Regions from separate parts of the Virgibacillus salexigens genome, predicted to be linked through region 2. Evidence: riboswitches for the same ligand, from Rfam matches in the RefSeq annotation. Region 2 holds a riboswitch; each other region holds the start of a gene.
The links. Region 2 has a riboswitch for thiamine pyrophosphate ahead of thiT (energy-coupled thiamine transporter ThiT). Riboswitches for the same ligand answer to the same signal wherever they lie in the genome.
Positions count from the first base shown of each region.

Region 1: another riboswitch for thiamine pyrophosphate. It lies ahead of BN990_RS02965 (lipoate--protein ligase family protein); the one in region 2 lies ahead of thiT (energy-coupled thiamine transporter ThiT).
Region 3: another riboswitch for thiamine pyrophosphate. It lies ahead of thiW (energy coupling factor transporter S component ThiW); the one in region 2 lies ahead of thiT (energy-coupled thiamine transporter ThiT).
Region 4: another riboswitch for thiamine pyrophosphate. It lies ahead of BN990_RS18795 (3-oxoacyl-ACP reductase); the one in region 2 lies ahead of thiT (energy-coupled thiamine transporter ThiT).

Region 1 covers NZ_CCDP010000001.1:616,228-624,189, forward strand. The annotation lists gene BN990_RS02945 (6-phospho-beta-glucosidase) at 1-1,191, shown strand, start outside; gene BN990_RS02950 (PTS sugar transporter subunit IIC) at 1,193-2,482, shown strand; gene BN990_RS02955 (PTS lactose/cellobiose transporter subunit IIA) at 2,485-2,823, shown strand; gene BN990_RS02960 (PTS sugar transporter subunit IIB) at 2,820-3,122, shown strand; TPP riboswitch at 3,226-3,336, shown strand; gene BN990_RS02965 (lipoate--protein ligase family protein) at 3,465-4,283, shown strand; gene lipA (lipoyl synthase) at 4,276-5,220, shown strand; gene hprK (HPr(Ser) kinase/phosphatase) at 5,319-6,245, shown strand; gene BN990_RS02980 (glycosyltransferase family 4 protein) at 6,482-7,558, shown strand; gene gndA (NADP-dependent phosphogluconate dehydrogenase) at 7,673-7,962, shown strand, end outside.
Region 2 covers NZ_CCDP010000001.1:2,595,094-2,603,055, reverse strand. The annotation lists gene BN990_RS12555 (M3 family oligoendopeptidase) at 1-1,698, shown strand, start outside; TPP riboswitch at 1,769-1,873, shown strand; gene thiT (energy-coupled thiamine transporter ThiT) at 2,003-2,572, shown strand; gene BN990_RS12545 (general stress protein) at 2,632-2,985, opposite strand; gene BN990_RS12540 (membrane protein) at 3,098-4,513, shown strand; gene BN990_RS12535 (carbon starvation CstA family protein) at 4,750-6,480, shown strand; gene BN990_RS12530 (cory-CC-star protein) at 6,528-6,785, shown strand; gene BN990_RS12525 (ArsA family ATPase) at 6,808-7,737, shown strand; gene BN990_RS12520 (zinc-binding dehydrogenase) at 7,764-7,962, shown strand, end outside.
Region 3 covers NZ_CCDP010000002.1:717,941-725,902, reverse strand. The annotation lists gene BN990_RS16500 (hypothetical protein) at 1-515, shown strand, start outside; gene BN990_RS16495 (MerR family transcriptional regulator) at 699-1,436, shown strand; gene thiE (thiamine phosphate synthase) at 1,739-2,320, opposite strand; gene thiM (hydroxyethylthiazole kinase) at 2,364-3,134, opposite strand; gene thiD (bifunctional hydroxymethylpyrimidine kinase/phosphomethylpyrimidine kinase) at 3,134-3,967, opposite strand; gene tenA (thiaminase II) at 3,934-4,623, opposite strand; TPP riboswitch at 4,691-4,794, opposite strand; gene thiW (energy coupling factor transporter S component ThiW) at 4,783-5,280, opposite strand; TPP riboswitch at 5,403-5,513, opposite strand; gene BN990_RS23530 (spore coat protein) at 5,782-6,174, opposite strand; gene BN990_RS16460 (hypothetical protein) at 6,617-6,823, opposite strand; gene BN990_RS16455 (DUF2642 domain-containing protein) at 7,022-7,396, shown strand; gene BN990_RS16450 (hypothetical protein) at 7,410-7,622, shown strand; gene BN990_RS16445 (Gfo/Idh/MocA family protein) at 7,747-7,962, opposite strand, start outside.
Region 4 covers NZ_CCDP010000003.1:98,389-106,350, forward strand. The annotation lists gene chrA (chromate efflux transporter) at 1-105, shown strand, start outside; gene BN990_RS23665 (phosphatase PAP2 family protein) at 783-1,034, opposite strand; gene BN990_RS23670 (hypothetical protein) at 1,206-1,364, opposite strand; TPP riboswitch at 1,643-1,743, shown strand; gene BN990_RS18795 (3-oxoacyl-ACP reductase) at 1,886-2,638, shown strand; gene BN990_RS18800 (LLM class flavin-dependent oxidoreductase) at 2,716-4,023, shown strand; gene BN990_RS18805 (hypothetical protein) at 4,833-5,333, opposite strand; gene BN990_RS18810 (CPBP family intramembrane glutamic endopeptidase) at 5,369-6,124, opposite strand; gene BN990_RS23000 (hypothetical protein) at 6,443-6,604, opposite strand; gene BN990_RS18815 (GNAT family N-acetyltransferase) at 6,691-7,224, opposite strand.

The sequences.
Region 1 (7,962 bases), 2.0 Mb from region 2:
AAAGAGAAACTAGAAATAATTGGACGATTAGCATTACGAATGATAGAGAAATCAAATAAAGCAATTCATCTAACATGGACCTTAAATCGCCGGCAAGCACTTGAAAATGCGGACTTTGTTTCTACTCAAATACGAGTGGGTGGGTTAGAAGCCAGATCAAAAGACGAACGTATTCCATTAAGCCATGGGTTTATTGGGCAAGAAACAAACGGAGCTGGAGGTATCTTCAAAGCATTTCGTACTATCCCAGTCCTTTTAGAATTAGCGAAAGACGTGCATGACATTTGTCCGAATGCATGGATAATTAATTTCACAAACCCTGCTGGAATTGTTACAGAAGCTTTATTAAAACACTCTCCGCATAAGAAGGTTATCGGTGTATGCAATATCCCATTTAATATGCGACATTCGACTGCAGAAATTTTAAATGTAAAGCCAGATGAAGTGAGTATTGAATTTATTGGCATGAATCATTTTGTATTTGGTAGTAAGGTCCTTGTTAATGGAGAAGATCGAACGAATGAAGTATTAGAAAAAGTGACCCACGACCTTGACTATTCACCAGCAAATATTGTTAATTTAGGCTGGACCAAGACGTTTATAGAAGCTACGGGTCTACTTCCGAATCCATATCATCAATATTATTTTCAAACGGCGGATGTTCTAAAAAAAGACTTGAAAGCGTTTAAAGAAAATGGCACACGAGCCGAGGTAGTTCAGGATTTGGAAGGATCTCTTTTTGAGATTTATAAAAACCCGTCGTTATATGAGAAGCCAAAGGAACTTGAAGAACGTGGTGGAGCTTTTTATAGCGATGTAGCATGTAGTTTAATGGACTCCATTTATAATAATAAACAGGATATTCAGACGGTAAACACATGGAACCATGGAGCAATACCCGATTTGCCAGAAGATGCTGTTATTGAAGTTAATTGCATTATTACTAAAAATGGACCAAAACCAATTGCTGTTGGGCATTTACCACTTTCGGTTAAAGGTCATATTTATCAAATGAAGGCCTTTGAGGAACTAGTTATTCAAGCAAGTATCACTGGGAACTACAACGATGCATACACAGCAATGGTGATGAATCCATTACTTGCTGATGAAAAGAGAAGCAAGGATGTGCTGGATGAGTTATTGGAAGCACATCAAGCATATTTGCCACAATTTAATTCAAGGGGGATTTAAGATGAACAGTAAATTTATGCAAAAGTTCATTGAAATTGCTGGACGTATTGGATCACAGCGACATCTAGTAGCTGTCCGAGACGGGTTCGTTGCGATCATGCCATTAATTATCGTTGGGTCACTTGCTATTTTAATTAATAATTTTCCGCCATTTGGCAACTTTAATTTTGTTGAATGGATGAATGGAATCTTTGGTGATGGCAATTGGCAAACAGTCGGGGGGAGTATTTGGAACGGTACTTTTGCTATATTAGGTCTTTTAGTATCCTTTTCTATAGCTTATAATTTAGCTAAGTCTTATGACGTAGATGGGCTATCTGCTGGTCTCATATCAGCTGCCGGTTTTATTATGCTAGTCCCTTGGACAGAGGATGGCGCTGGTTTAACCGCAGCATGGTTAGGTACGCAAGGACTATTTGTTGGAATTATTATAGCGCTTCTTGTCACAGAACTTTTCAGAATATTGATAAATTCGAATTTGACTATTAAAATGCCAGAAGGTGTTCCAGACGGGGTTACACGCTCCTTCAAAGCATTAGTACCTGCGGTGATCATTTTAATTATTCTAGGTTTTTTCCAGGCATTAATGAATGTGTTCGCAGAGCAAAGTATTTTTGAAGTTATCTTTAATGCAATTCAAGAACCGTTACAAGGTTTGGGGAATACTTTGCCCGCAGCAATGGTTGTATCCTTTCTTAATCACTTATTATGGTTCTTTGGTTTACATGGGACGAATATTATTGGATCAGTAATTGAACCGGTCTACTTGCCACTGATTGAACAAAATCTCGATTTATTTAAGAGCGGTATGTCAGCATTTGACGTACCTAATATTGTAACAAAACCATTCTTAGATTCATTTGTTTTTATGGGTGGATCAGGAACGACCATTGCATTGTTAATTGCAGTCTTTATTGTAATACGTAGAGAGAGAAACCATCCATATCGACAAGTTGCAAAGTTATCAGCGCCAGCAGGGCTATTTAACATTAATGAACCGGTTATTTTTGGACTACCAATTGTATTAAACCCTGTGATGTTAATTCCATTTATATTGATTCCTGTAACATTGACGATTACATCCTATATTGCATTAGCTACTGGTATAGTGCCAAGAACAGTGGCAATTCTTCCATGGACAACACCGCCAATTTTAAGTGGTTATCTAGTAACAGGCGGTAGCTGGCGTGGAATTGGGCTTCAAGTATTTAATTTAGTGCTGGCTGTTATCATGTATATTCCATTCATTTTAGCAGGTGCAAGAACCTTAAAGAGAAATAAGGGGGAATAACCATGACTACAAAAGAAGATGTACAGATGCTATCCTTTTCGATTATACTTCATGCTGGAAATGCAAGGTCATCTGCAATGGAAGCTATTTCTTTAGCAAAATCTTATCAATTTGCTGAAGCACGACAAAAAATAGCAGAGGCGGATGAAGAATTTACAGAAGCTCATCATATTCAAACGAAATTTTTACAGGAAGAAGCAGAAGGGAACCAAACAGAGGTTTCCGTCATTCTAATACATGCACAGGACCATCTAATGACCGCCATGACAGTAAAAGATTTAGCTAGTGAAATGATTGATATGTATGAAAAGATGCAAATCCTAGAGGAGGGAAACAAATGAAGATTATTTTAGTTTGTTCTGCGGGGATGTCGACTTCCATGCTTGTAAAAAAAATGAAACAATCAGCTGACGATAGAAATATAATGGCCGAGATTAATGCGGTAGCAGAATCACAATTAAAGAACGAGCTGGATGATCTTGATGTTGTATTAATTGGTCCACAAGTCCGTTATTTAGAAAAGAAGATTAGAGAGCAGTTGGAACCAAAAGGAATCGCTGTTGATGTAATTGATCAAATAGCTTATGGCATGATCCAAGGAGATAAGGTTTTAGATCAAGCCATCGCTTTAAAGAAATAGAAGAATAATAGAAATGAAGTTGTACGAAAAAAATTGCGCCTTTACAATTTATGGCAAGCTTGTTAAGCTGATTTTGTTGGTAAATTAAAACTAAATGGAATCTTTTCAACACTAGGGGAGCTATGTAAAGTAGCTGAGAAGAGCGTAGGAATCGTTTTGACCCTTCGTACCCGAACAGGATAATGCCTGCGTGGGAAAGTGTGGTCAATAGGGATACTTTATTGACTGCATTCACGACGAATGCAGTCTTTTTTATGAGGAAGTATCATGGTTTTCTTTCATACATGTGCACCTCCGGTTAGGCCTTTGTTGAAAAGATTCTTCTTATGGGAGGCGATTTTCGTGCAAGAAAAATGGGGATTTTTAGAAAATGTACCTCATGATGCTGCCATTAACATGGCATTAGATGAGGCATTACTTAATTGGCATCATGAAGGAAAAATACCGCCTACATTACGTTTTTATCAATGGATAGCCCCCACGCTTTCAATTGGTCATTTTCAAAAAGTAGACGGAAAAATCGATGTAGAAGGTATTCAAAACCATCAATGTCAATTTGTGCGGAGAATGACTGGGGGCAGTGCAGTTCTGCATGATGATGAACTAACGTATAGTATTGTAATATCTGAACAACATCCGGCAATTGCTTCATCGATTCGTCAAGCGTACTATGATTTGTCAAAAGGCATACTACGAGGCTATCAAAATTTAAACATTCCAGTTGATTATGCCGAATCGTTTTCAAAAGAACGGAGTAGTATTTGTTTTGAGAGACCCGCATTCTATGAAATGGTTGCAGATGGCAAAAAGATATCTGGTAATGCACAGACAAGAAAAAAAGGAGTATTGCTCCAACATGGTTCGATTCCGATATCGATGAATGTAGATATGTTATTCGATCTTTTTTTATTTCCTTCTGAACGTGTCAAGGAGAGAAAAAAACAGGCATTTTGGAAAAAAGCTACGACGATTAATCAGGTAACGCAAAGGAAACATTCCTATGAAACGGTTAAAACAGCTTTTTTAGAAGGATTCGGAGAGGGATTGAATATTGAACTTGAACCTTTTACATTAACAAAAAGCCAATGGAATGAAGTATACGATCTAGCAGAACGAAAATATACAGATAATACAATCAAAGGAGTTGTATCCCATGCCTAAAGATCAAACATATATACGAAAGCCGGAGTGGTTAAAAACAAAAATAAACACGAATAAATCCTACAGAGGATTAAAGAAATTAATGCGCGAAAATCGCCTGAATACAGTGTGTGAAGAAGCACGCTGCCCAAATATACATGAGTGTTGGAGTGAACGTAAAACTGCGACGTTTATGATCTTAGGAGATACATGTACAAGAGGATGCCGCTTTTGTGCTGTAAAAACTGGATTACCAAATGAATTAGATTGGGGAGAGCCAGAAAGGGTGGCTAATTCGGTTACCGTTATGGGGCTACGGCATGTTGTAGTTACAGCAGTGGCACGTGATGATTTAAATGATGGGGGAGCGGCTGTATTTGCTGAGACGGTACGAGCAATTCGAAGAAAAAACCCAGGATGTACGATTGAAATTCTACCATCAGATATGAAAGGGGACTACGAGAGTCTATATACATTGATGGATAGTGCACCAGATATTTTTAATCATAATATTGAAACGGTACGCAGGCTAACAAAACGTGTAAGAGCTAGAGCGATGTATGATCGGTCTCTTCAATTATTGGAACGCGTGAAGGAAATCGCTCCTAAAACACCGACCAAATCTAGTATTATGGTTGGTTTGGGTGAGGAGAAAGCGGAAATCATTCAAGCAATGGATGATCTTTTAGCGCATAAAGTCGATATTATGACAATTGGTCAGTATTTACAACCAACAAAAAAACATTTGAATGTTGAGCGTTATTACCATCCAGATGAGTTTGCCGAGTTAAAACAAATTGCACTTGAGAAAGGATTTTCACATTGTGAAGCTGGACCATTGGTTCGATCTTCTTATCATGCAGATGAACAAGTAACCCAAGCCTCGGCGCAACGTCGAATTAACTATATGAAAGGCTATGAAAAACAGGAAAAAAAAGAAGTAGATTTTACTTTCTAACATTTCCAATCCGTTATGAAACCTCCATTTCTTGTTTTTCGTATAGAAACATAATATAGTTAAAAGCTATAGTTGTAATAGAAATGGAGCGTATACAGATGAAGTCAATAACAATTAAACAACTAGCTGGTAGATTCAATCTGGAAATATTGGCTGGAGAGGATCAACTTGATCGATCCATTACCAAGGCGAGAACGCATCGCCCTGGGTTAGAATTTATCGGCTACTTTGACTTTTTTCCGATGGAACATGTCCAAGTGCTCGGACGAAAAGAAATTACGTATTTACATCAGCTGACACATGAGGAGCGACGATTACGAATTGGTAATATTGTAAATTACCACCCTCCTTGCTTTATCGTTACATCAGAGCAAGCTGGGCTGACATATTTAACGCAGTTTTGTAAAGAAGAGGGAATACCTTTATTACGAACGAAAGAGCCTACGTCAACATTTATCGAGAAATATGATGCCTACATGGTGAAGGCGTTAGCGCCAGAAACGGCAGTCCATGCGGTGTGTGTCAATATTTTTGGGTTAGGTATTCTAATTAGAGGAAAGTCAGGAATTGGCAAAAGTGAGATTGCACATGCTTTAATTGGCAGAGGTCATCGATTAGTAGCAGATGATATTGTTGTCTTGAAGAAGCTTGGTCCAGATACATTACTCGGAACACATAATCAAACGAATAAAGAGTTTCTCGCTCTCCGAAGTGTTGGCTTATTAAATGTAGTAAGGGTGTATGGGCAGAAGGCATTTCAAGAAGAAACGAGAATAGCCTTAGATATCAAATTAACCGAATGGGAAAAGGACGCACTGAATAATGAGTTAGAGGTAGAAACTGAATCGAGTGAATATATGGATGTGACAGTTCCTAAAATAGAAATTCAACTGCAACCAGGTCGAGATGTGGTTGGGTTGATTGAGGCTGCTGCTAATAATTGGTATTTGCAACAGCAAGGATATAGTGCTGCTGAAGAATTTATGGAACGATTAGATTTGGATATGGAAGACAATCAAGGATAAATCATTGCTGTCATTCGCTCAGCTTGATTTTTAACAAAGGAATCCCATAGGAACATTATACTGCAGTTGCATAGGTGAAAGGCTGATTTGTACGTCAGCCTCTTTTTTATAAGTTCAAACGTTTCTTCATAGACAATGATTTGCTAAAACCAACGAATATCCGCTATAATTTAACCAATTATGTAACCGACAATATAGGCAGCTAAGAATTACAGCAAAGATGCTAGGAGAATGATATGTTGAATGTTTTGGATTTACTAATAGCGTTTGTCATCGCAATCTTAACTGCTTTTCTAACAACCTACCCGGTAAAGAAATTTGCAACGCTTGTCGGTGCAGTTGATTTTCCTAATCACCGGAAAATACATACAAAGGTAACACCTCGACTAGGTGGCATTGCTATCTTTTTGGGGACAATAGCTGGTTTGCTCTATTTGCAGCCAGTGCATCCACATCTACCAGAAATTGCTGCAGGTGCAGTAGTAATTGTGTTAACAGGTGCAATCGATGATCGATTTACAATTCAACCTGTGGTAAAGTTAACAGGTCAACTAATTGCTGCATCGTTTTTAATATCTTCCGGTTTAATTATTGAAAGACTTACGTTACCTTTCTTTGGTACCGTAGAGTTGGGGTTTATTAGTGTACTCATTACGGTTTTGTGGGTGGTTGGTGTAACCAATGCAATTAATCTAATTGATGGTTTGGATGGGTTAGCGACAGGAGTTTCAACAATTGCATTAATTAGTATTTGTATGATGGCTTTTATTGATATGCAAGTAGTTGCTGCATATTTCTGTATCGCTTTAATTGGAAGTAATTTAGGCTTTTTATATCATAACTTTTATCCTGCCAAAATCTATATGGGCGATACAGGATCTAATTTTCTCGGGTATATGATTGCCGTTGTATCCATGTTAGGTCTCTTCAAAAACATTGCGTTATTTAGTTTTATCATCCCAATCATTGTTCTCGCAGTACCAATCTTTGATACATTATTTGCAGTTATTCGTAGAGCTTACAACAAAGAAAGTATCATGATGGCAGATAATAAGCATGTTCACTATCAACTCTTACAAGCCGGGTATAGCCATCGAAAAACGGTGTTGATTATTTATGCATTCAGTATCCTATTTGGTACGATGGCTATATTGTTTTCCTTTGCAAGTATGACTACAGCGTTTCTTATTACCATTTTAGTGCTGCTCCTGATTCATCTATTTGCAGAAATGGCTGGAATCGTCATGGGAGGTAAACGCCCAATGCTTGACTTTATTAGGCGAATATTGAAAAAGAACAGGGATAAATCATAAGTGTTTTATAAATACCGGAAATTTACTATAATGAAGGTAGATTTGGTGGTTAAGGAGTTCGTCACATCAAATTTAAACGATTTGTATCGTAGTAGAAAGGAATGGCATATTTTCATGGAACAACAAATTGGTGTTATCGGTTTAGCGGTAATGGGGAAAAACCTAGCGTTAAACATTGAAAGTCGAGGGTACTCCGTTGCTGTTTATAACCGTTCTGGCGATAAAACAGAGGCTTTTTTAGAAAATGAAGCTAAAGGAAAGAACTTTAAAGGGTCGAAAACGATTGAAGAATTTGTTCAATCGCTTGAAAAGCCGAGAAAGATTATGTTGATGGTAAAAGCAGGGAGGCCAACAGATGCGACCATTGAGTCGCTGCTTCCGCATTTAGATAAAGGTGATATTCT
Region 2 (7,962 bases):
CAAGAATTGGAAAGTGAATTGACGGACTTAGCAGATATTGTAAGCCAGTATAATCCCGATAAGGAAAGCGTGGATACCAAAAGATTAAGGATATTGGTTAATAATTTAGAAAAGGTGAATAAAAAGTTTAGAGAAGCATCCGCATTTATAAGCTGTTTAAGTGCTCAAAATGTAAAAGATGAGCAGGCAAGTTTATTAGTTAGTAAACGAAGTGAATTAAAAGCTAAATTTGAAGCAATTCAAACCAGTTTTAATCAAAAGTTAGTTCAGATTCCTGAAGATACATGGCAGAACGCACGCAACCAGGATGATTTAAATGACTTGGAATTTGTACTAAATGAATTTAGAGAACAAGCAAAGGGATTACTCCCGATAGAACAGGAAGCATTAATAAATGATCTAGCAGTTGATGGCTATCATGCTTGGGATCAAATGTATCAAGCTATTGTTGGTAAGATGGAAGTTCGGCTTAAGGAAGAGGAGACTACGAAATCTTACTCTATTGGACAGGCTTCCAATAAATTAGCTAATCCAAATCGTGACTTTCGAAAGCATGTATTTAATCAATTGAATAGGGCGTGGAAGACTAATGAACATTTATTTAGTCAGACGCTCAATCATTTAGCTGGTTTCCGGTTACAGAAATACACACATCGAAACTGGGATGATGTACTTAGGGAACCACTTGAACTAAATCGTATGAAGAAAAAAACACTTGATGCGATGTGGACCGCTATTAATAACAATAAGCACCATTTTGTTACATATTTAAATAAAAAGGCAGAACGTTTAGATTTAAAAAAATTAAGCATCTATGATATTAATGCTCCAATTAATAGAGAAGTAAAAACATTTAGTTATCAAGAAGGAGCAGACTTTATTATTAAACATTTCCATCGTTTCAGCCCGAAGATGGCCGCCTTTGCCCGCATGGCTTTTGATAACCGTTGGATTGAAGCGGAAGACCGGCCTGATAAGCGGCCAGGTGGGTTTTGCACCAGTTTTCCAGAGAGCGGTCAGACAAGAATATTCATGACTTATTCTGGTACGTCTTCGAATATTGCAACACTCGCCCATGAGCTTGGACATGCGTATCATCAACATGTGATGAACGATGTGAATGGACTAAACCAACGTTACGCAATGAATGTTGCCGAAACAGCATCAACATTTGCTGAAATGATTGTTGCAGATGCTTCGGTGACGTATGCGCAGTCAACGGATGAGAAAAAGGGCTTGTTAGAAGATAAAATCCAGCGCAGTATTGCGTTTTTTATGAATATTCATGCGCGATTTTTGTTCGAAAAGCGTTTCTATGAAGAGAGAAAGCAAGGTATGGTTTCTGTTAACAGGTTGAATAAACTGATGGTGGACGCTCAAAAGGAAGCCTACTGTGATGTACTAGAAGAATATGATGAGAACTTCTGGGCTTCTAAACTGCACTTCCATATGACAGGTGTCCCGTTTTATAATTTCCCTTACACATTTGGATATTTATTCAGCCTTGGAATTTATGCAATAGCACAGAAAAGTGATGATTTTGAGGATGAATATATCAAACTTTTACGTGATACAGGCAGGATGGAAGTCGAAGATCTCGCTTATAAACATTTACAAGTTGATCTAACTGCTACCGCTTTTTGGGAAGATGCGATTCAGCTTTGTATTAATGATGTATACGAATATCTCTCGATTTAATTTTAGTTGTAATCGATGGATAAGTCAGGTACAATACTCCTAGAAACAATAACAGAAAAAGCAAAATGTAAAAGTCTGCAGGGGGAGCCGATCGGCTGAGAGTGAACATATACATTGTTCTTACCCTTCGAACCTGTTAGTTAGTACTAGCGTAGGGATGGTGGCTTTTTTGATGGAATAAAAGCAATGTGAGCGGAATCCCCATCAGGAAGTCTTCCCCTTGGCATTGCTTTTTTGTTGTTATATATACCTTGTTGACATTGGCCAACAAGAAAATAACCGCTTTAAAAAGGGGAGAAAAGAAATGAAACGTACATTATTTTTAGTAGAGGTAGCAATTTTTGCAGCTTTTGCATTGTTGTTAGACCTAATACCATTTTTATCATTTAAAATTTGGGCTCAGGGTGGGTCTATCTCATTTGCGATGATTCCTATTTTTATCGTTGCTTTTCGCTGGGGATTAAAAGGCGGCTTGCTAGCAGGGTTTTTATGGGGAGTGCTTCAGGTTGCTGTAGGAACAGGGTATATACTGCATCCGTTACAAGGATTTATTGATTATGCCATTGCCTTTACAGTATTAGGGTTTGCAGGTGTATTTTCAGGAAAAATAAAACAAACTGTACAAGAAGGAAATAGCAAACAGTATCTTTTGTATATCTCGCTAGGTGTGTTTATAGGATCTGCTTTGCGCTTTATCGCTCATTTTATTGCAGGTGTTGTCTTTTTTGAATCAGCTGTCCAAGGGATGAATGTATGGATATACTCCTTCTTATATAATGGTTCGTATATTCTACCTAGTTTTGTTTTAAGTGCTATACTTGTTTTCTTTTTATTTCATAAGCAACCTAGAACGCTACTTCGATTGACAACTTAGTATAAACGACCTGCTCACATAATAATGAGCAAGAAAAAATAGACAACCAATGGGGTTGTCTATTTTTGTAGATAGCTATCTACATTTTCATTATTTGTAACAATTAATAGAACCTTACCTTCATCCATATCCTCTTCATAATTTTCGGCTTCAGCCTGTGAGAAACCTATTTCAGTTAATTTTGTTCGAAGCTCGTCCCCTTTTTTGCTAAAGAAATTACCGACAGCATGGCCAATATCCATTTCTTTGATGCCGATCGTATTTGCATCTGCGCTCCCAGCTAAACGATTGGTACGATCATCATCATGAGATAGAACATATACATCATCTTTATGAATTCCTTTGTCTTTTAGTACTTGAATATCGGCCTTTAATTTTTCATCATTTGTATATTCTTTAATAAATGGTTTCATATTAAAAAACCTCCTTTTTGTCTTCAATATTATGTATTCCCATTATGATAAGAACTAAACATGTACGCTTTGCATAGGCTATAGCACATTCAACAGAGAGGAAGCGATAGATGTGGAGCTTTCGATTTCCCATATATTATATGGTCTATTTACGCTTGCTATTATTATCACTATGATTCTGCGAAAAGGTATTGTATTACCAACGTTACTCGGTACGTTCATTATCGCCTGGGTTTATAAAGGAAGTATTATAGATGGTTTTACAGCTATTTTCAAAGCGAATCTAGTGGCGGCCCAAGAATTGTTTAGTATCTTTTTAATTATTACTTTCATGTTGGCACTATTACATTCGTTAAGGGATTTAGGAGCAGATAAACGTATGATCCAACCGATCCAAAAAATGATGATTAATGGGCATGTATCTTTTTTTGTCCTTGTTGGGATTACTTATTTAATTTCTTTGTTTTTTTGGCCAACACCAGCGGTTCCATTAATTTGTGCTTTACTTGTTCCTGCGGCTATCCAATCCGGTCTCCCTGCGATAACTGCGGCAGTCGCTATAGCTATTGCGGGCCAAGGCATGGCTCTATCCTCTGATTATATCGTTCAGGTAGCTCCTAATCTCTCTGCTACTTCGGCCGGTGTGGATACGGCACAAGTTGCAGATAAGTCTTTAATCCTTTCCCTTATAACGGGTTTTATTGCTTTAGGCATTGCTTATGTAATGTATCGTAAAATGATTCGAAAAAAAGGGGATCCTCGCAATCAACAAGAACTTGAAAACATGCAATTAACACAGGATTCCTCCCAACGAGATTACAGGCTACAGTTTTGGAGTAGACTTTTTGCAATATTAGTTCCTTTAGCGTTAGCAAGTGTCGTAATCTACATGGTATATGAAAAATTGCTATCTGGCAGAATGACTGGTTTGGAAGGTGGAGATGGTGCTGCTTTTGTAGGTGGGGTAGCCGTTATCCTTCTTTTGTTATCAACGATCGCTTTTCGTAAACAATATGCACTAGATTACATTACTACACACATTACGGATGGTTTTGTATTTGCTTTTAAAGCAATGGGCCCAGTAATTCCTATTGCAGGATTTTTCTTTTTAGGAAGTTCCGATTTTTCTGCTGACATTATAGGAGTTAAGGAAAATCCGCCAGCATTTTTATTTGACCTTGTTCAATCAACACAATCGATATTACCGCAAAGTGCCTTATTAGCAGCACTAAGTATTTTAATTATAGGTATTATTACTGGATTAGATGGTTCTGGTTTTTCGGGGTTGCCTTTAACAGGGGCATTAGCTGCTTCCTTACAAAACAGTTCCATTGATGTTACAACGCTTGCTGCTATAGGCCAAATGGGTTCTATCTGGACTGGAGGGGGAACATTGGTGGCATGGTCCTCTTTAATTGCAATTGCAGGTTTTTGTGGCGTGTCCGTGATGGAACTTGTTCGTAAGAATTTTATACCAGTGATGGTTGGGTTAATAGTGGCTACCATTGTCGCGGTATTTATTTTATAAAGTTCAGTCGTATCCGTTTTGAGTGTTCCTTTTAATGAGTGTAAAGCGCTGTTTCCTTTCTGAATAAAGTATGAAAAAGGAATTACCTCCATTTTTCATAGAGATAATCCCTTTTTCATGGTTCTGAATTTGTGATTTATTACTAAAAAAGTACTAAAATGAAGCGTTTACACATAGCGTTAAACAAGGACGTCCATATTTTGGACTGGTTTAATTCTATTTGGGGGAGGGATACTATGCCCGGAATTTTGGTTGCCTTCATAGGGATGTTGGTTTTCGCTTTAGGTTATCGTTATTATTCTCGTTTTGTAGCAGAAAAAATTTTTCGATTAGACCCTAATTACGTTACACCAGCGCACCGTTATAAGGATGGAATTGATTTTGTTCCTACAAATAAATTCGTGTTATGGGGGCATCATTTTACTTCAGTTGCAGGGGCTGCACCGATTCTTGGACCAGCTATTGCGGTTTATTGGGGGTGGTTGCCAGCATTTTTATGGGTGATTTTGGGAACCGTATTTGCTGCAGGAGTTCATGATTTCGGTACGCTTGTTTTATCTGTTCGAAACAAAGGTCAGTCAGTTGGTACATTAGCGCACCGATTAGTCGGTCAACGAGCAAAGATTTTGTTTTTATTTATTATTTTAATTCTTGTGCTCATGGTAAATGCAGTATTTGCATGGGTCATTTCCAATTTGTTTATTTCTTATCCAGCCAGTGTGTTACCAGTGTTCATTCAAATACCACTTGCTATTTGGATAGGATATGCAGTTTACAAACGAAATAAGAAAATGCTTCTACCTTCTATATTAGCATTAGCTATCATGTACTTAACTGCAGTAGTAGCTAGCAAAGTCGATTTCTTACAAATCGATCTTGTGCAGTATATGGGTGGAGAAGGTGGAAGTGGATTATTTGGACTAGGAGCAGTATCGACTGCATTTTTAATTTGGATCGTCATTTTAATGGTCTATGTGTATATTGCATCTACATTGCCGGTTTGGAAATTGTTACAGCCAAGGGATTTTATTAATTCGCATCAGCTTGTAGTTGGTCTGGGAATCCTGTATTTAGGCCTGTTATTCACTAACCCTGAAATGACAGCACCGATAACAAATGAAAATCCGGATACTCCTTGGTTACCATTATTATTTATCACTATTGCTTGTGGAGCTATTTCCGGTTTTCATGGCCTTGTATCCTCAGGAACGTCATCTAAACAACTAAATAAAGAAACGGATGCTAGGTTTGTAGGATATGCTGGTGCGGTTGGGGAAGGGGTTCTTGCATTAGTATCCATTATTGCGGTTGCTACGTTCTTTACTAGTACGGATGAGTTTATGGCAACTTATGCTAGTTTTTCTGATGCGAATGCGGTTGGCCTTGGAACATTTGTAGAAGGAGCTGCAGGTCTAGCTGGCGGATTAGCCATCCCACCAGATATAGCAGTTACGATCGTATCTATTATTGTAGTTAGTTTTGCAGCAACCACGTTAGATACGTCTGTTAGATTGATGCGTTATATTATCGCGGAGTTAGGTATTGAATATCGTCTTCCTGCCTTAACGAAGACACATGTCGCTACAACCATAGCCGTCGTATCGAGTGCAGCTTTAGTATTACTCCCTGAAGGACCAAAAGGCTTTGGCTCAGGTGGATATCAGTTATGGCCATTATTCGGAACAGCCAATCAATTGCTAGCGGTTATCAGTTTAATGCTGATTGCGGTTTGGTTAAAACGATTAGGTAGGAATTATGCAGTGGTAATTATTCCAATGGTATTTGTTATGTTCATGACGCTGTACGCAATGATTCAACAAGTTTTATTTGAATGGTCATGGATGGGAAGTGCACCAAATACGTTGTTATTTATCTTTGGCGCAATTATTTTGATCTTCGCTTTATGGATTATTATTACTGCTTTCTCTGTTTTAACTAAAAAGGAGGAGAATTCGCTCGAAATTTAAAAGGGATCACTACGATCCCTTTTCTTTTTTCAAGGAGGAGAATATACATGCTTGATCAGATGAAGAAGATCCTTCAGTTGTATGAAGAGATGTTGGAAATACCGCATCGTCAGGAAATTGCACGTGAATTAAGAAATGAGGACGATGTGTTTTTATTATTATTATACTCAGAAATGGTCGGTATTCCTAACCCAGTTTTTTATTATACATTAGAACTGTATCCATTTATGTTAGAGAAATTCCACGATTGGCATTTACGTATGGGAATGGAAAAATCACCCTTATCAGGTATTCGATGCTGTTAATATGACATGAAAGGAGATTTGTATGAACGATCTAACAAAGAAAATCCTATTTGTTGGCGGGAAAGGGGGAGTAGGTAAATCTACTACCGCAGCGGCCATTGCATGGAATGCCGCAAAAGCTGGTAGAAAAACATTACTTGTTTCTACTGACCCCGCACATAATATAGGAGATATATTCGATCAAAAGATAGGCGGCAATATTAAACATGTCAATCTACAATTATATGCAATTGAGATTGATCCTGATCTGGAAACAACGACATATATTGACGGAGTAAAGGAAAACATAAAAAATTTTGTTCATACAGGAATGGTTGAAGAGGTGAACCGGCAGCTAGATACTGCCAAAGCATCTCCGGGAGCAGATGAAGCTGCATTATTTGATAAACTAATTTCCATTATTATACATGAAAATGTACATTTTGATCAATTAGTTATTGACACTGCTCCAACCGGACATACGGTTCGTCTTCTAACGCTCCCAGAATTGATGGGAGTATGGATGGAAGGGTTAATAAAGCGTCGCCAAAAGACCAACCAAGACTATAGTCAGTTATTAAATGATGGAAATCCTGTGGAGGATCCTATTTTTGATGTGTTAAAAGAAAGGCAAGATCGATTCGCAAAAGCAAGAGCATTGTTATTAGATCAAAGCATCACAGGATATATTTTTGTCCTAAATCCTGAACGATTATCCATCGCAGAAACGGAAAAAGCAATCCAATTACTTGAGAAGTATCATTTATATGTACAAACATTAATTATTAATAAAGTGTTACCAGAACAGATAGATGGAGAGTTTCTATTACAGCGAAGCATTTATGAGGAAAAGTATGTTGATTTAATTCATCATACATTTTCAAAACAACAAAAAATTTTTATTCCATTATATCCGCATGATATTATAGATATGAAGCAATTAGAGAAATTTGGTGCATTCCAAAGTATGTAATAGCATAGAAGGGAAGGGAGAAATAAATGAAAGCATTTGTACATGGGAACGGTATATTGGAAGTTAAAGATATGAATGAGCCTACTCCAAACGAGAATGAAGTTGTCGTTTCATTGAAAATGGCAGGGTTAAATCGTCGTGATTTAGCAATTCCTGGACGTCGTAAGGGTGCGACAGAGGATTTAATATTAGGGTCAGATGGTGCAGGGATAATTGAAAGTGTAG
Region 3 (7,962 bases), on a different contig from region 2:
TAATTAAGTTTTATACGAGGAAGCCTTTAAACCATGCTTCCTTATCATTTAGCTTAGAACTAGAGAACATGTATAGTTTTGGTCGTAAAAATCCAGCAAATCCTTTTATTGGTGGCTTTGTTAAAGAAAACATTTCAGAAGGGTTGTTTAGAAACGCAGTATGTGAAGTGTATAGCTGCAATGTAACAGAGTTTGAATATAAGAAAATGGTTGATAAAGTAAATCAAATGGAACAGCAAAAAGATAGGTATCGGTATAACTTGATTGGCATGGTTGCCCTCTTATTTCAGTTTAATATCCATCGATCAAATGCATTTTTCTGTTCACAGTTTGTGGCAACGATTCTTAATGAATTAGATAATAAATTAAATAAATCGGCTAATCTTTGTACGCCTCAAGATCTTCGAGATATGAATAATCTTACTTGTATTTTTAAAGGAGAGCTTAAAAATTATCCATATCGTTTTGAAGAGAAAGAAAATGAAATAGAACTTCCGTCAAGGAAGGCGATTTAATCAATGTTGGCACTGTCCATTAGATGGATGGTGTTTTTTTATACTCATCGGCAGGTTTGTACGTATAGGAAATGGATCATTTACAATGATGGTTTCAATCTGATGAAAATTATTTTGAAACTTGCTATTGACCCTCACGCTACGTGATACTCTATAGTATAGATTGTAGGGAGGTTAACAGCCATGAAAGTTAAGGAAGTAGCTGATTTGGTTGGAATTAGTGTGCGCACACTTCATCATTATGATGACATTGGGCTTTTGACTCCTGAACAGACAACCGAATCAGGGTATCGTATTTATTCTGAGATGGATCTAGAACGCTTGCAACAAATTCTATTTTTTAAAGAACTTGATTTTCCGCTGAAGAAGATTAAAGAGATCATTGACAGCCCTTCTTTCAATCAAGCGGAGGCACTAGAAATGCAACGAAATATGCTGCTTGATAAACGGGATCGAGTCGATACAATGATTCGAACAATTGATAAAACGATAAAATATAAACAAGGAGAGATCGTTATGAGTAATAAAGAAAAGTTCGATGGATTTGACTTCAGTCATAATCCTTATGAACAAGAAGCACGTGAGCGTTGGGGTGATAAGGCAGTGGATGAGTCCAATGCGAAAATGAACCGAATGACGAATGAGGAGAAAAAGGAATTCGAGGAAACATTCCATGCTATTTATCGTGAATTAGCAGTGGTTCGTCATGAAGATCCTGCTTCTGAAATAGCCCAAAAACGGATTGGTGAATGGTTTGAATTCTTGAACCAGATGGGAACCTATTCCCTTGATGCTTTTAAAGGGCTTGGTCAAATGTATGTGGACGATGAACGATTCACCAAAAATATTGACCAATTTGGTAACGGACTCGCTATATTTATGCGTGATGCAATGGCTGTTTACGCAGATAAACGAAAGTAGAGTTGAGAGCGAGGCAATGAATGGTTTTTACAGGGTAACCAGTTCCAAAACATTGGATAATGGGTAACTTTATTCATCCAACATAGCAATAGAAATAGGCATGATTCGAACGGGATCCATCCATCAGCTCAATTCGGATAAGCGGTTTTTGCTTTTCCAATTTAACCTGGTCATCCCCGTAGAAAGCATGCCCTATTTCGAATTGCGGTTATCGAATATTCGAATTTAGAGGTCCTTATTCTCATAATGTTCTAGCTTCTTTATTGTTCATAAAAGCTGTTACTTTTCTTCTATAGAGGGCTCTATAATTGCGATACGGCTTGGTCTATATATTTCGCATTTGTAATAGCTGAGATGATTGAAACCCCATCTGCTCCAGCCTCCATCACAGATGCAGCATTATCAACAGAGATTCCTCCGATTCCGACGATGGGGATATGGGGATAGGCATGTTTAACTTCTTTTACCCATTGGGTACCAACAGCAACTTTAGCATCCTCTTTTGTAGTTGTAGAGAATATTGGTCCAACCCCCAAGTAATCAATGGAATCGATTGGACTATTGTTAAGCTCTGCCTGATTAGATATCGAAAGCCCAATCCACTTGTTTGGAAAACGGCGTCGCAGCTCTGCTGCCGGTTTATCATCTTGACCTACATGTATACCGTCGGCATCTAATATTTCTGCTAATTCTTCATCATCATTAACGAAGAAAGGAATTTGGTATTGTTTGCATATATCCCGTAATTGTTTGCCTAATAAATATCTTTGAAATCCCTGTAATGCACCGTTTCCTTTTTCCCGATATTGAAATGCGGTTATTCCAGCATTCGCTGCTTGTTTAAGGATTTCCTTAGGGTCGCCATTACAGTTTTGGCTTCCCATAATAAAATATTTTCTTAATGCTTGTCTTACTTCCAATTCCTGATTAGCTCCTTTCCAATTGCTCTGATTTCAAAGATAGTGCATCAATAAATGCTGGCAGGAAGCTTCCTGGACCGTAGACATATGATTGTGCTGCAGCATGTTCCGCTGCTAGTCCATAGAATTGTACAGCAGTAAGTGCTTGTTCTTCAATGGAGTAATTTGTTGTTAAACAAGCTGTTAGAATGGAGCCTAATAAGCAGCCTGCACCAGTAATTTTTTCTAACCAGGCATGACCTGTTGTATTATGAATCATCTTTTCATTACTACAAATGACGTCTGTTTTTCCTGTAATAATAGCAGTTGTTTGGTACAATTTGGCTACTTTAGCTGCAATTTCTTCAACATTTCCATCACCAACAGATTCCACACCTTTTGTTTCCCATGGGATATCAACAAGTTGTGCCATTTCTCCAGCATTTCCCTTAATTGCTGTAAATGAAACAGCCTGTAATAATTGACGAACTCCGTCTTGCCTAAATGAAGTAGCCCCAACTCCGACTGGGTCTAGCACAACAGGTATCCCTTTCTTATTGGCCGCTTTACCAGCGAGCTTCATTGCTTCCAGCTCCGTTAATGACGTTGTTCCAATATTGATCAATACTCCATCAGCCGCCGCTGCCATCTCTTCAACTTCTTCCTTTGCTTTTGCCATAACTGGGGCTCCCCCAAAAGCCAGCAACCCGTTAGCTGAAAAGTTCATGACAACTTCATTTGTGAGGTTATGGATTAGTGGAGTAGTTGCTTTAACCTCTTGAATGATCGAATCCTTCATTATTTCACCCTTTCTTCTCTTATAGCCCAGTGATTGGTAGGACCGTTACCTGTTCCTAATGGAAAGGAATGCTTTATTGCTTCGGTCACATAGTGCTTTGCCATTTGAACAGCTTCGATTAAATGAAGCCCATTGCTTAAGTTTGCAGTAATTGCTGCTGAATAAGTACAACCAGTTCCATGGGTGTTCTTCGTATCAAATCGGTCCGCAGCAAATGTATGAAGTTGTGATCCATCATACAAAAAGTCAATTGCTTTCCCCTGTAAATGGCCCCCTTTGATAAGAGCTGCTTTTGGTCCATACGTATGGACAATTGATATGGCTGCTTCTTTCATATCCGCTAGGCTATTGATGGAATTTCCTATAATAAACTCCGCTTCGGGAATATTTGGGGTAACCAACGTTGCTATTGGTAATAATTGTTCTTTAAGAACCCCCCTTGCCTCTTCATCAATCAGAGGATCACCGCTTGTTGCTACCATAACAGGATCAATTACGTAAGGTGCATTTGTTTTTGGTATTGCATCAGCAATTACTTCCATCATATCTCGGTTAGCAATCATTCCTGTTTTTATCGCATGAACTGGCATATCGGTTAATACAGATTGTAATTGATCATGTAACATCCCTGTTGGTAAGTGATGGATGTTTTGGACTCCAGTTGTGTTTTGAGCAACCACAGAAGTAATGACAGACATCCCATAAACCTTCAATTCTTGAAATGTCTTAAGGTCTGCCTGTATTCCTGCACCTCCACTAGGATCCGTTCCCGCGATAGTTAGTACACTTGGAGGTATACTCATTGATTGGTCACCTTCTTTTCTCCCGGCCATTCTTCACAGGTGTAAGCCATCTCCCAGAATTTAAGTTCCAACTGGCAGCTTTTTCGAAAAGCTTCGCTAATTAGATCTTGTTCTGATTTTGATGCATTGGCTGCTAATATATCGAGCCGGCTTCTCATTTCAGTTGTTGTTTTCTCTACCTCATCACTTGCATAAAAGCTAATCCAGTCATAAAATGGATGATCTCTTGTTGGGTGGAATTGCTTCATCAATTCTTTCCCTATTTCTAAATACGTCCATGGGCATGGAAGTAGTGCTCCGAGTATTTCACCGGATGTCCCCATTTGGGCATGGTACATCATATGTTTTATATAATGGTCTGCTGTTGGTGGAAGAGGGTGTCCTTGTAAATCTTCATACTTAACCCCAATATGATCACAAAAATTTCGGTGGGGGTGGATTTCATCATTTAATACAAAGTTTATTTGGTCAAAGAAATAGGCAATATCTTCTCGCTTTTTAGACTTTGCTAAGGCTATCCCATAAATTTGCATAAATGCATTCAAATATTCGAAATCCGCTTTAATATAATGAGCAAGGGCTTTATCGGGGATCGTTCCATTTCCGACGCCTTGAACAAATGGATGTTCAAAAATGAGCGCAAAGATATCATTATTTTCTTGTCTTAAATGATCTGTGAAACACATCATTTAGCCTCCTTTATTATGGGACGCTACTAGAGGAATTAAAGTAGATAAATAGAGGAGTGTTATGATAATTTCCTCACTACTTTCCTGCGCTGGTATTAGCCAGATCAGGTTCAAAGGGACAAAGGAAGCGTTCCTTATCTCAGCAACATGGCGCCCCTAGTAGTTTCCTTGTAAACGAATAATATGTTCTTGTTTTACTTTTAATAAGATGATCCAACCAATAAATGCTCCAGATATACTGCTTGCCAAGAAGGATGGCATAAAAAATAGTGCACCTGTACCACTATTCATAAATAGTTTGGCGAAAGGGACAGCAAAGAGAGAACCGATGATTCCTGTGCCGATAATTTCTCCAAAGACAGCAGCTATTTTTTTACCTACCCAACGATAAAGCATTCCTGCTAGGAAAGCACCAATCATCGCACCAGGGAATGCTAACAGTGTACCTAGACCAATCATGTTTCGTAATAAACCGATTGTGAAAGCAATCACTACAGCTGGGCCAGGTCCTAATGTAATGGCAGCTATGACATTTACAGCATGCTGCACAGGGTAAGCCTTAGCAATTCCAGCAGGAAACCAAAGAAATTGGGCTCCTAACGTACCAATCGCTATAAATACAGCCATGTATGTTAGTAAATAGGTTTTTCTCATGGATTCATAAATGAGCTCCTTTTTGTTATAGATTTAAGCTTAGTAAATGTTCTCTGTTTGTTTTTACGACTATGAAAAAGCCAGATCCTTTGGGGACCTGGCTTCGGTTATGAAATAGAAAGACGCTATGCCTACTACTTCCCTCCGCTGGTATTAACCAGATCAGGTCTGTAAGAGTCAGAAGCTCAACTGCTTCCTCTCAGCCCACGCCATGGGCACCCCTAGTAGTCTATGAATATTTAGTTATGTTTCACTTCACTAAGCTTTATTATTAGCATAACAAATCAAATCATGTTTGTCATTCATAAACCGAATGAGCAATTAATAAAACTACGAACCATAAAAGCTAGTTTAAGCAAACGATTGATTAAACTTATACTTTATAACCCTCATATACGTACGGATATCTAAAGGTTTTTAAGTAAATGAAAAGGCCATTTCGCACAAGAAAATGGCCTTTTCGTTTATGATTATTTAATAGGTTATTTTGTAGGTTGAAAATTATAGAATATCTAATCTAACAACTAGTGCAATCAAGATTTGAAGCAACACTTGAACGTTGATCGCGATATCTGTATCGGAAGTAGATACTTCTACGCCACGAGAGTTTTCAATAAATACTTGCTGTTTATTCACTTGGCTGGATTTTAGTTTAGCAAATAGGTCTTGTGTTACCTCGTCTGCTTGGTTCCCATCTGCAATAGAGATACTAATTACAATAGCAATGGCAACCTGTAGCGCTACCTGTACATTAAGTGCAGCTTGAATGTCAGATGATGTCACATTTACATCACAAGAATCTTTGATAATAATGGATTCAATAGATTGTTGAACATTTTTCAATTCACCGCTTGCTTCTTGATCTACGGTAGGATCATCAAATGGATGGCACATCGATGTGTCTAAGGCTCTCCATTTTTTATCTTCTCCTCGGGAATCATTACAAGAATTATGACATGAATCATGACATGAATCATGACGAGAATCATTGCAAGAATCATAACTTGGACGTACATTACTACAGCTGTCACAAACATTTTCATGACGACCACGTCTTCTCCTATCTATTGTTCTGCCGCAATCTTCACAGCAAGACTTCTCAAACGCTTTTGATCTTGACATAGTATTATTTCCTCCTTCTTCTCGTTTAGAATATCTTATGTCTCAAAATTGAAATAGGAAGGGTGATTGTACCAAGATAAACTACCTATTTATTGGAGAAATAATTGTTTTTTAAAAGACAAGAGGAAATCCCGGTAATTTTTGTTGATTTACCGGGATTTAGATTTAACTTTGAATATAGGGGGTTTTAAAAATTGATCTATTTGTCTATTATTTATTTTGTTTCATCTTCCTCATTATTACTTTTCATTACGCCATCCACATCTTTCCTTAGCTTGCTAACCATATCTTTAAGTGTTTCTTTATCTGTTTCACTTACTTTCGTTTTATCTAACGTAACACCGTGCTTTTTTAATGTTGCATCTAAAAGAAAATCGACAATATGGCTTGAAGCATTATTATTTTGATTGTTTTTACTCAATTCTTCCACCTCCAGCAAAGCTTTTTATATAGTATATTCTCACAAGAGGTAATCGTGCTAAGATACTAGTCTATTTATGGGTTATATGAATCTATAGGATAAAGGTGGAATTATCGCTCCATGAAATAAATGCCCTTACTAATGGCTATTGTGGCACATATATTGAATAGAAATATATTATAGAAAGGATGAATATCATTGGCACTAACAAATGGACAGCGTAGTCTACTAGAGCTGCTAAATCAATTGTCTCAGAACCTAGCTAATAGCAGTGGCATAAGTAAAGACGTATCTGTAAATTTACCAGGAATTGGTGTGGATGTTGGGCTTGACCTAGGTGGTAACGGCGGTGCTGGAGACACAGGAGATAATGGGGGTACACCTGACACGCCTACTACAATCCGAGATGTACTTTTAGGTCTAGTTAATGAACAAGTAGAACTAACCACTCCTTTTGGAATGGTAACAGGGACATTGCTAGCAGTAAGAGATGATTATGTTGTTGTAATTGAGAATACCGGGTCACAAGCACTTGTCCGAATCGATAAGATTGAATTTGTCAGTGAACTATAAAGGAGGATTATAAATGTTTGAAGATGCATTTGCAGCTGAACTTGCAACGCAATTGGGTTCTACTGTTGAGGTAGCTACAGATAACAACTTAATAGAAGGAATTCTTTCAACAGTGACTGCGGAATTGGTATTAGTAATTGATGTAAGCAGCGGATACGGTGATAATGTGAAAATCTATATATCGTTAGACGCAATTAACTTCGTTCGTTTCCCTGTAGCAGCTTAAATAAAATAAAAAATACCCTGATATAAAGTTCAGGGTATTTTTTATATTGTTTTTTCATAAGTTTATTCCAAAAGTCATACGATGAAATGATAAGCGTACACTTCCAAGTGTACGCTGACAATACTTAATTCAACTTACTTATTGCATTACCGATTTGGTTGGTAAGCTGAAGTGCTTTTATCCCATCTTCGCCCGAGACTTTTGGTTGATCGTTGTTTTGGATGCAACGTATAAAATCCATTAACTGTAAGTGGAGCGGTTCGATCTCATCATCAATCACAGTTATGCTTGTTATGCCTGATCGTACGATTTTTAATTGCTTTTGAATGATGTCGACATC
Region 4 (7,962 bases), on a different contig from region 2:
TTAGCTGTTATTTTGTTTGGCTTGTTAAATATTTGGAAGATACCAGCCTGGTTAGTTGTTCTTTTAGGTGTTATTGGAGGGTACGTTATACAGTTTATTTCGTAATATTGCATCTTTTAATACTAGTTGCAGGGAGCCAACTACGATTGCTTTTCATTGTTAATTGCTCCCGAATCAATCCTTGAGGATGTTCATTTTTTTAACAGTAAAGCTAAAAGTGACGTTAAAGGGAATAGTTTTGAATTAATTATTGTTGTAGATGAATTGGAAAAAGTGTATCAGCGATGTCTTGATAGTAACTACCAATTGAAGTTGATATGGAAAAATACCTCTGCGATATGAGAGGGTTTAAGATTACTGATCCAGATGGGTACTTTTTAAGAATTACTTCTAAATGATGTGTTTACATAAACAATACTAGCTAATAGAAGAAGACTATTCAATCAACGTGCGCTAGAAAAGCACCTTGAGAAACATAATATACGGAATTGAAATAAAGGATAATAAAAAATTTAATTTAGGTAAGAAAACATTTTTTATATTAATAAATGCCATTTTTGCTATCATATATTTGATAAAATACCCCCTCAAAGATGGGTGGCATGATGCCATAATCACCCAGGACTCCTTAAAAAATAAGGGTTTTATAGGTCATGAGTTTGTCACATGACCTTTTTTGACCTTATTTTGAGGGTATTTTTAATAAGGTTTCCAAACATTACTGAATCTTTTTTCGAACTGCAACTGTAGTATGAATTTGTTTTGTAGTTTCAATATCAAAATCAATTTTCTTTTGATCTAGTTTTATTCAGGACTGTTTGTTCACCTTTTTCATAAATAGCTATTAGCTTACGCACATCATTTAGCTTAGGTACCACTTTGTAAACAAAGTCTGCGACTAAAATACTTATAGCTGCTCCAACAATGACATCAGCTGGATAATGAACACCAGCCCAAATACGTGAAAGTCCTACGAATATCGCTATTATAATCCAAAATATTCTCGATCTCTTTTTAAGAAGAAAGTTATACAAAATGAAAAGAATAATATAGTGTGGTCACTTGGAAAAGAATTATCTATTTCGTGATCTATTAGATGATTCACATGAGATAATTCCTCAAAAGGTGGATCATTTGAATATATTATTCCGGAAATTTTTCCGATTATTTCGGCTAATAAGTAACCGCAAATAATCATCATTCGATTATTTTTGCTTCTTGTAAACCAAAAAGCTATGACCTAGGGCTAATAAAAATACCATATATTCAGCAACGAACACTATAGTAGGATTAAGATACGTGAGATCCTTACCTAGATTATTCACCATTCTAAACAAGTCAATATTCATTTCACTTATACTCAAATACTTTTCCTCCTTATCTTAACTGAAGAAAAGTATATATGTACTATATAATGTAATAAATTGGAATTTTTTATATTTCGCTTTCACTTTTGTAAGGCAATTATATACTATATTATAATAAAAAGTCCTCTCCGTTGGAGGAGGGGGGTTTGGAGGAGAAATTTATGTTATATGTACAGATTCACCATTTTAGAATAACAAAGTTATAGAAATACTTTAACTAACCATATATCCTTGACATAAATTTTTTAAAACTATAACATTTAATATAAATTAATTATATGCACTAGGGGTGTTATTTAACTGAGATGAGTATTACCTCAAACCCTTTGAACCTGAACTAGCTGAAACTAGCGTAGGAAAGTGTAAACTCTAATACATACTTAAAGAGCGAATTGTGCCTTATTTTAATATGTAGTTAATTGTTTTACGCAACTTTCCTGATGGAAGGGTGCGTATTTTTTGTTCTATTATAATTTATTATAAATTTCATCAAAATTAAAAATATAGGGGTTGTTATGATGACTAGAACAGTGTTAGTAACAGGTAGTAGTAGAGGTTTAGGGGCAACTATTGCAAAGACATTAGCACAACAGGGATTTCAAGTGGTTATCAATTACTATCAAAGCAAAGATGCTGCTGAGAAGCTCGTTTCTAAGATTGGAAAGGAGAATGCTATTGCAATTCGGGCTGATGTAACAAATCGTGAAGAAGTAGATAAATTGATAAAAAAAGCAACGGAATATTTTGGTCAAATCGATGTTGTAGTCAACAATGCATTAGTAGACTTTAAATTTGATCCAAACAAACAGAAACCCTTCACAGAACTCACTTGGGATGATTATCAAAAACAACTAGATGGTACTTTAAAAGCAGCATTTAATGTAGTTCAAAGTGTCATACCTCAATTTATTGAACGACAAAATGGAAGTATTATAGGTATAGGTACTAATTTATATCAAAATCCTGTTGTACCCTACCATGAATATACAACAGCTAAAGCTGGATTAATAGGTTTCACACGTAATATCGCTTCTGAATTAGGATTATATGGTATAAAAGCGAATGTAGTTTCAGGTGGATTATTAAAAACGACTAACGCCAGTGGTGTTACAACACCAGAAGTATTCGATTTAATTGCTCAAACAACGCCATTGAAGAAGGTGACCACACCTCAAGATGTAGCCGATATGGTCGCCTATTTATCATCGGAAAAAGCGAACGGTATTACAGGTCAAAATTTCACAGTAGATGGCGGTTTGACAATGAACTAATAGCTTAAATTACCATAGATAATCTTTCAAAAAAAGAAGTATACAAGACAATTAATAATTATCTTGAGGTGTAAAAAATGACAGAAACGAAAGAAAAACAACTACACTTAGGTGTTTTGCTGTATGGTTGTGGACACCATCAAGCTGCTTGGCTAATGCCTGACTCAAGCGTTGAACGTATTGGAGACATTTCTTATTATCAAACATTAGCACAGTTAGCGGAAAAAGGTTATTTTGATGCAGTATTCTTTGCTGATAATCAATCATTTCAAGGTAAAGATTCTAGTGATATGCCAGCATTTTGGTTTGATCCAGTAGTCAATTTAACCGCTATTTCTCAAGTGACAAATCATGTGGGATTAGTTTCAACAATTTCAAGTACTTTTTCTAATCCTTTCACAGCTTCACGACAATTATTAAGTTTAGATCATATTACAAAAGGACGTGTTGGTTGGAATCTCGTTACGTCCATGACTGATTTAGAGGCGTTAAATCACAGTATGGAAGAACTACCTTCCCATGACAAACGCTATGAAAAGGCAGATGAATTTGCTGCTTTAATGAATAAGTTATTTCTTTCATGGGACAGCGGTGAGTTTCTTCATCATCGAGAAAAAAGAAAATTGATAAATCCTTCAAATATTCAGCCTTTTAATCACGATGGTACCTATTTTAAAGTGTATGGTCCATCCACTACGCCAAAAAGTCCGCAAGGCAAACCAGTATCAATGCAAGCTGGGGCATCTAAACAAGGCATTGCATTAGCCGCAAAATATGCCGATGCAGTCTATTCAGTGTCGTGGAACTTAAAGCAAGCAGAAAAATTTCGCGACAAATTAGTCGAACAAGTTAAACAAAGCCAAGACAGTAATAGACATATTAAAATATTTCCTGGCTTAGTAACCTATGTAGGTCATACTCATGAAGAAGCTTTAGCCAAAAAAGCAGCATTAGATGAGCAATTACCTCTTGAAACAGCCCTAAAGCGGTTGAGTTTCTTTATTCAGCAAGACTGCATGAATTGGGAGATTGATAAAGAAGTACCTCAATTACCCCCAGTAGAAGAATTCACTGGTCCAGTTGGACGTTATGAAACAATACTAGAAATTATTAATGATACACAACCTACAGTAAGAGAATTATTAGGATATCTTAATGCAGGCGGTGGACATCACACGCTGATAGGCACACCCGAAGAAATTGTGGATCAGATGGAAGTCTGGTTTGAAGCTGGTGTGGCTGACGGATTTAATCTTATGCCTCCTACATTACCCGGTAGTTTAGAAGATTTTGTTGAACTAATTGTTCCTGAAATGCAAAGAAGGGGTATTTTTAGAAGGAAATATGAAGGTCACACCTTCCGTGAACATTTAGGATTAACATAATAAATTATTATAAAATGACTGTACTAGTTGAAGAGGTAAGATGTCACAATAATATTTTTTTCGAGGATTTCCGTAAAGATTCTGATATTTTTTCGGAAGCATCCTTTTTCATTTTATCGGTAAGATACGTATAAACTTTCATAGTCGTATCAATGTCCTCATGGCAATAAGCCTGTTCATACGAATTGATCTAGTTTTTTGTTACAAAAAGGCATTTGTTGGTAAAAACAGGTGCCTTTTTATCTAGTAAAATAATCAAGTTAGTAGTATAATCCTATTAAGAAAATAGTAAATTAATTTATGGAAATAATTTCATAATGTGAAACATATTCTCGCTCAAAAACTAATTGCGATTAAAAAAGAACGCCTTTTAACTGGCGTCCTGTTCCTCTTTGTCTTAGCATTAACTTTTTCACTTCTGTTGTGTTCTCGTCTGTACTCTTTAAGTATCCCAATGCTTTGGCTAGATAGCAACTTTCTTAGTATTATCTCGTTTACAATAAATACGATAAAACCTACAATTACGAAAATATACGCTACAAACAAAGGTGTTGAAGATAGTGATACAGTAAGAATTCGAAACATACCAATAGCAAAAATAAGCAAACTATATACAAATGTAATAACTGTTCGAGTTTTATTTTTTAATTTCAACTTTCAACTTCATAAGAGTGGCAAATACATTACTATTGTTATAGTATATACCTTGATTTTCAAAAATCTGGACCTAATTAGAAGGACTCACTACTCGCTTAATACGAACGCTTCAGAAGTCTCGATTTCAAGACTGAGTTATACTCGTTTCAATTTTAATCAAATAAGATGCTTTCAATAAATTCAGATTCATTTTTATAAATCTTGTACATAAAGTACATCAATACTGTTACAGCAAAGTGGATAGTTGATTCAAGAATATTATCTTTAAAGAGTATGGTTGTTCTAAATGTGAGGTCGCTTGTTTTTAGGGTAGCGATATGTATTTTGTCTAGTTTCACTTCAATCTCTTTGCTCCAATTTTCTTCAATTTGTATATCTTGACCGCTGATATCGCCCTTGACACAAAAATAAAGGAGGCTATTACCTGGTTTATCTTTAAAAAGGTAGGTCTCCTTCTCTGTTTTTATGACATATGTGGCAAAAAGAAAATTTCTGATACCGCGTTTTTTTATCCCCATTCTGACTGTGAGACCATTTGTATTGGTAAATGAAAATACATGTCCTTTTTCACATCCGGAAATATCTGCTTTTTCAATTACCCCAATAATCTCTTTTTCTTCATTTTCCAATGCAATAGCCTTTTCTTTTTTCATGTATAAAACATCATTGAATTGGTATTGTTTCAATTTTATCGTTCCTTATTTTCAGACTTATTTTTTCTTTTGTCAATGATTAACAATACGGACAACGCCACAATACTAAATACTACGATAAATAGAAACGACAAGTATAGTGTCATGAATCCTCCAAACATCTCATCAAACTTTAGAATAGCGACATCTGGTTCATACACACCGCCCATGGAAATATATCTAGCTACTTCAAGGTAAACAATATGGAAGATAATGCTCATCCATATTGTTCCTGTATATTTTTTATATAGCTGTAAAGCAATCCCAAAAGTGAAGAGCAATATAAAGTAATCTATAGTTAGCGCAAATGGTTCACTAAAGAATATGGACTCCAATGACATCACCGTAATCGGCACACAGATGAAGATGAATGATTGCAAAACCAATGAGGTGATAAAGCGATACTTCTTATGCAACTCTTCGAATATTAGTCCACGGATAAAGATTTCTTCTGGAAATGCCTCATACATAAATGCTGTCACGGAATTGATTAAAATAGAAATGATCACACTTGCTGTCAGGTTCAAACTGACGTTTTCTATGCCACCAAATAAATAAGCTGTTAAAATTCCTGATAAGAGTAAAGTAAAAGGCAATGCAATTCCGACGATCAACTTAGATAATGAATTTACACCCTTTACCCCAATATTTGTGAATATGTTTGGACTTATTCTTTTAAGTACAAAAAGTAAAACAAGTGTCAACCCAGTAAAAATCACTCCTTGTAGGAGCATGGCTATTTGTCGATCCATATCTTGAGTTTCTATCAAATACCTTCCGACATTCCCCGATACAAAGAGAAATAGTGATACGAGTACAAAGTACAAAAGCAACCGGCTAATTCTGAATTTCGAAGAACTCAATTAAAGGCTCCTTTTTTATTAGTGTAGTAACGTTATAAATTACGTATCAACCAAGTCACTAGTTTCAATTTTCTTGAAATTAGTGATAAAATCAACCCTACTATCGACATCTAATGTTGGAAATCGATTTACTAAACCTTTTTCAATTAAATGGCCCTTTTAATGAATAAGGGCACATTTACTTCCTCCAGAAATGCGCTCGTTTGATTAACTATTGTTATGCGTGTTATAAATAACCATTGCACCCATATAAAATATAGAGGAGGAAAATTTAATATCCACTACTTCTATAGGGTTGTCTTCCAAAAACCTATTTACTTTTTTGCTTAAACCTTGTTCAGTAAATCCAGTAAATGTTTCTATTTTCAACTTACATCCCCCCAAATATAGCTTTATTTCACAATCTGACTTGATTCAGGCATAATGTTTGTTCAACAACTGCGCCCTATTCTGGATTATCGTAGATCAAGGGCATAGAATATAGTGTCGTATCGATCTTTGCCGACTGCTACAAAGCGAGGCAATCGACCATACTCTGTGAAACCTAGTGATTTATACAATTTGGCAGCTCGATCATTGTCACAACGGAAGTCAAGGGTTAGAACTTCAATCCCAGTATTGACAGCAGTAGAAATTAATTGATTCATAATTCTGTGCCCTAAACCAAGACCTTGATATTGTGGATCGATTGCCACTTTTTCTATGTCAGCATGGGGATAATGAGTCGGACGACTGTAGCGTCTCCAGTACCCAATACCTGCAAGATCTTGATCGACCCAGATGGCAATTAGGCATGCATCACTATTTTCACTTGCAATGGCCAATTCCCTAATGAGGCCAGTCACCTCTTTAGTTGAAGGTGGATCAACCCACCCAATTGCCGCGCCGTTTAAAACGAGTTCCTGTAATAAATGCGTTGTTTTTTTTAAAAACGATAAGTCTTCTGTGTCTCCGATATCTACTGTACGTAACACAATAGACTCCTCCATCAGATTCCCCCTATCTGTTTCGTAATCTCTAAAAATGTATTCCGTAATCTGGTCCTTTATTGAATAAGTTCAGATTTTTAAAGAAATCATATTTATTAATTATATCTTGATACCTGCATTTCTTAATGAAAATCGAGGCTGCATTAAAAAAATATCATAAATAAGTTTGTGTGGATTAATTGTAGTTTGATAGTGGGCTTCATTTTGAGCTTATTCATCAATTTCGATTTTATTTTTAATGAGGTTTACAAACGTTACTGAGTTTCTTTTTCGAACTGCATTTGTAATATGAAGATAAATTTGTTTCGTAATTTCATCATCAGAATGGCCAAACTCTTCCTTATCCTTTCTATACTTACACCGGCTTCTGATAAAAGGGAAGTATGTATGTGAATGCTGTCAAGTGTCAGGTTTAAATTAAATTTAGCTATTTTTCAACTGAGTATTGGAACAGCATAAAAGAAAATTGGGAATCAGGAAAAAAGTATATGCTAATAGTGATATTAAAGTCTACATATACAAACATCGATACAGTTGGGGCACCTGACAGAGTTAAAACTAAAGTGTTTTTTGGAGCATATTTGTTAAGTAATTATTAACAATATGCTCTTGATTTTGGAAACTATGATCTATTGTTAGGATGTGAAATTCCCGTTAGCTCTTGAACCTCGTTATATTAAGTCTTCTAAGAAGGCTTTATTTATTATATGCCTTAAAGTACAACCTAGTGATATAACA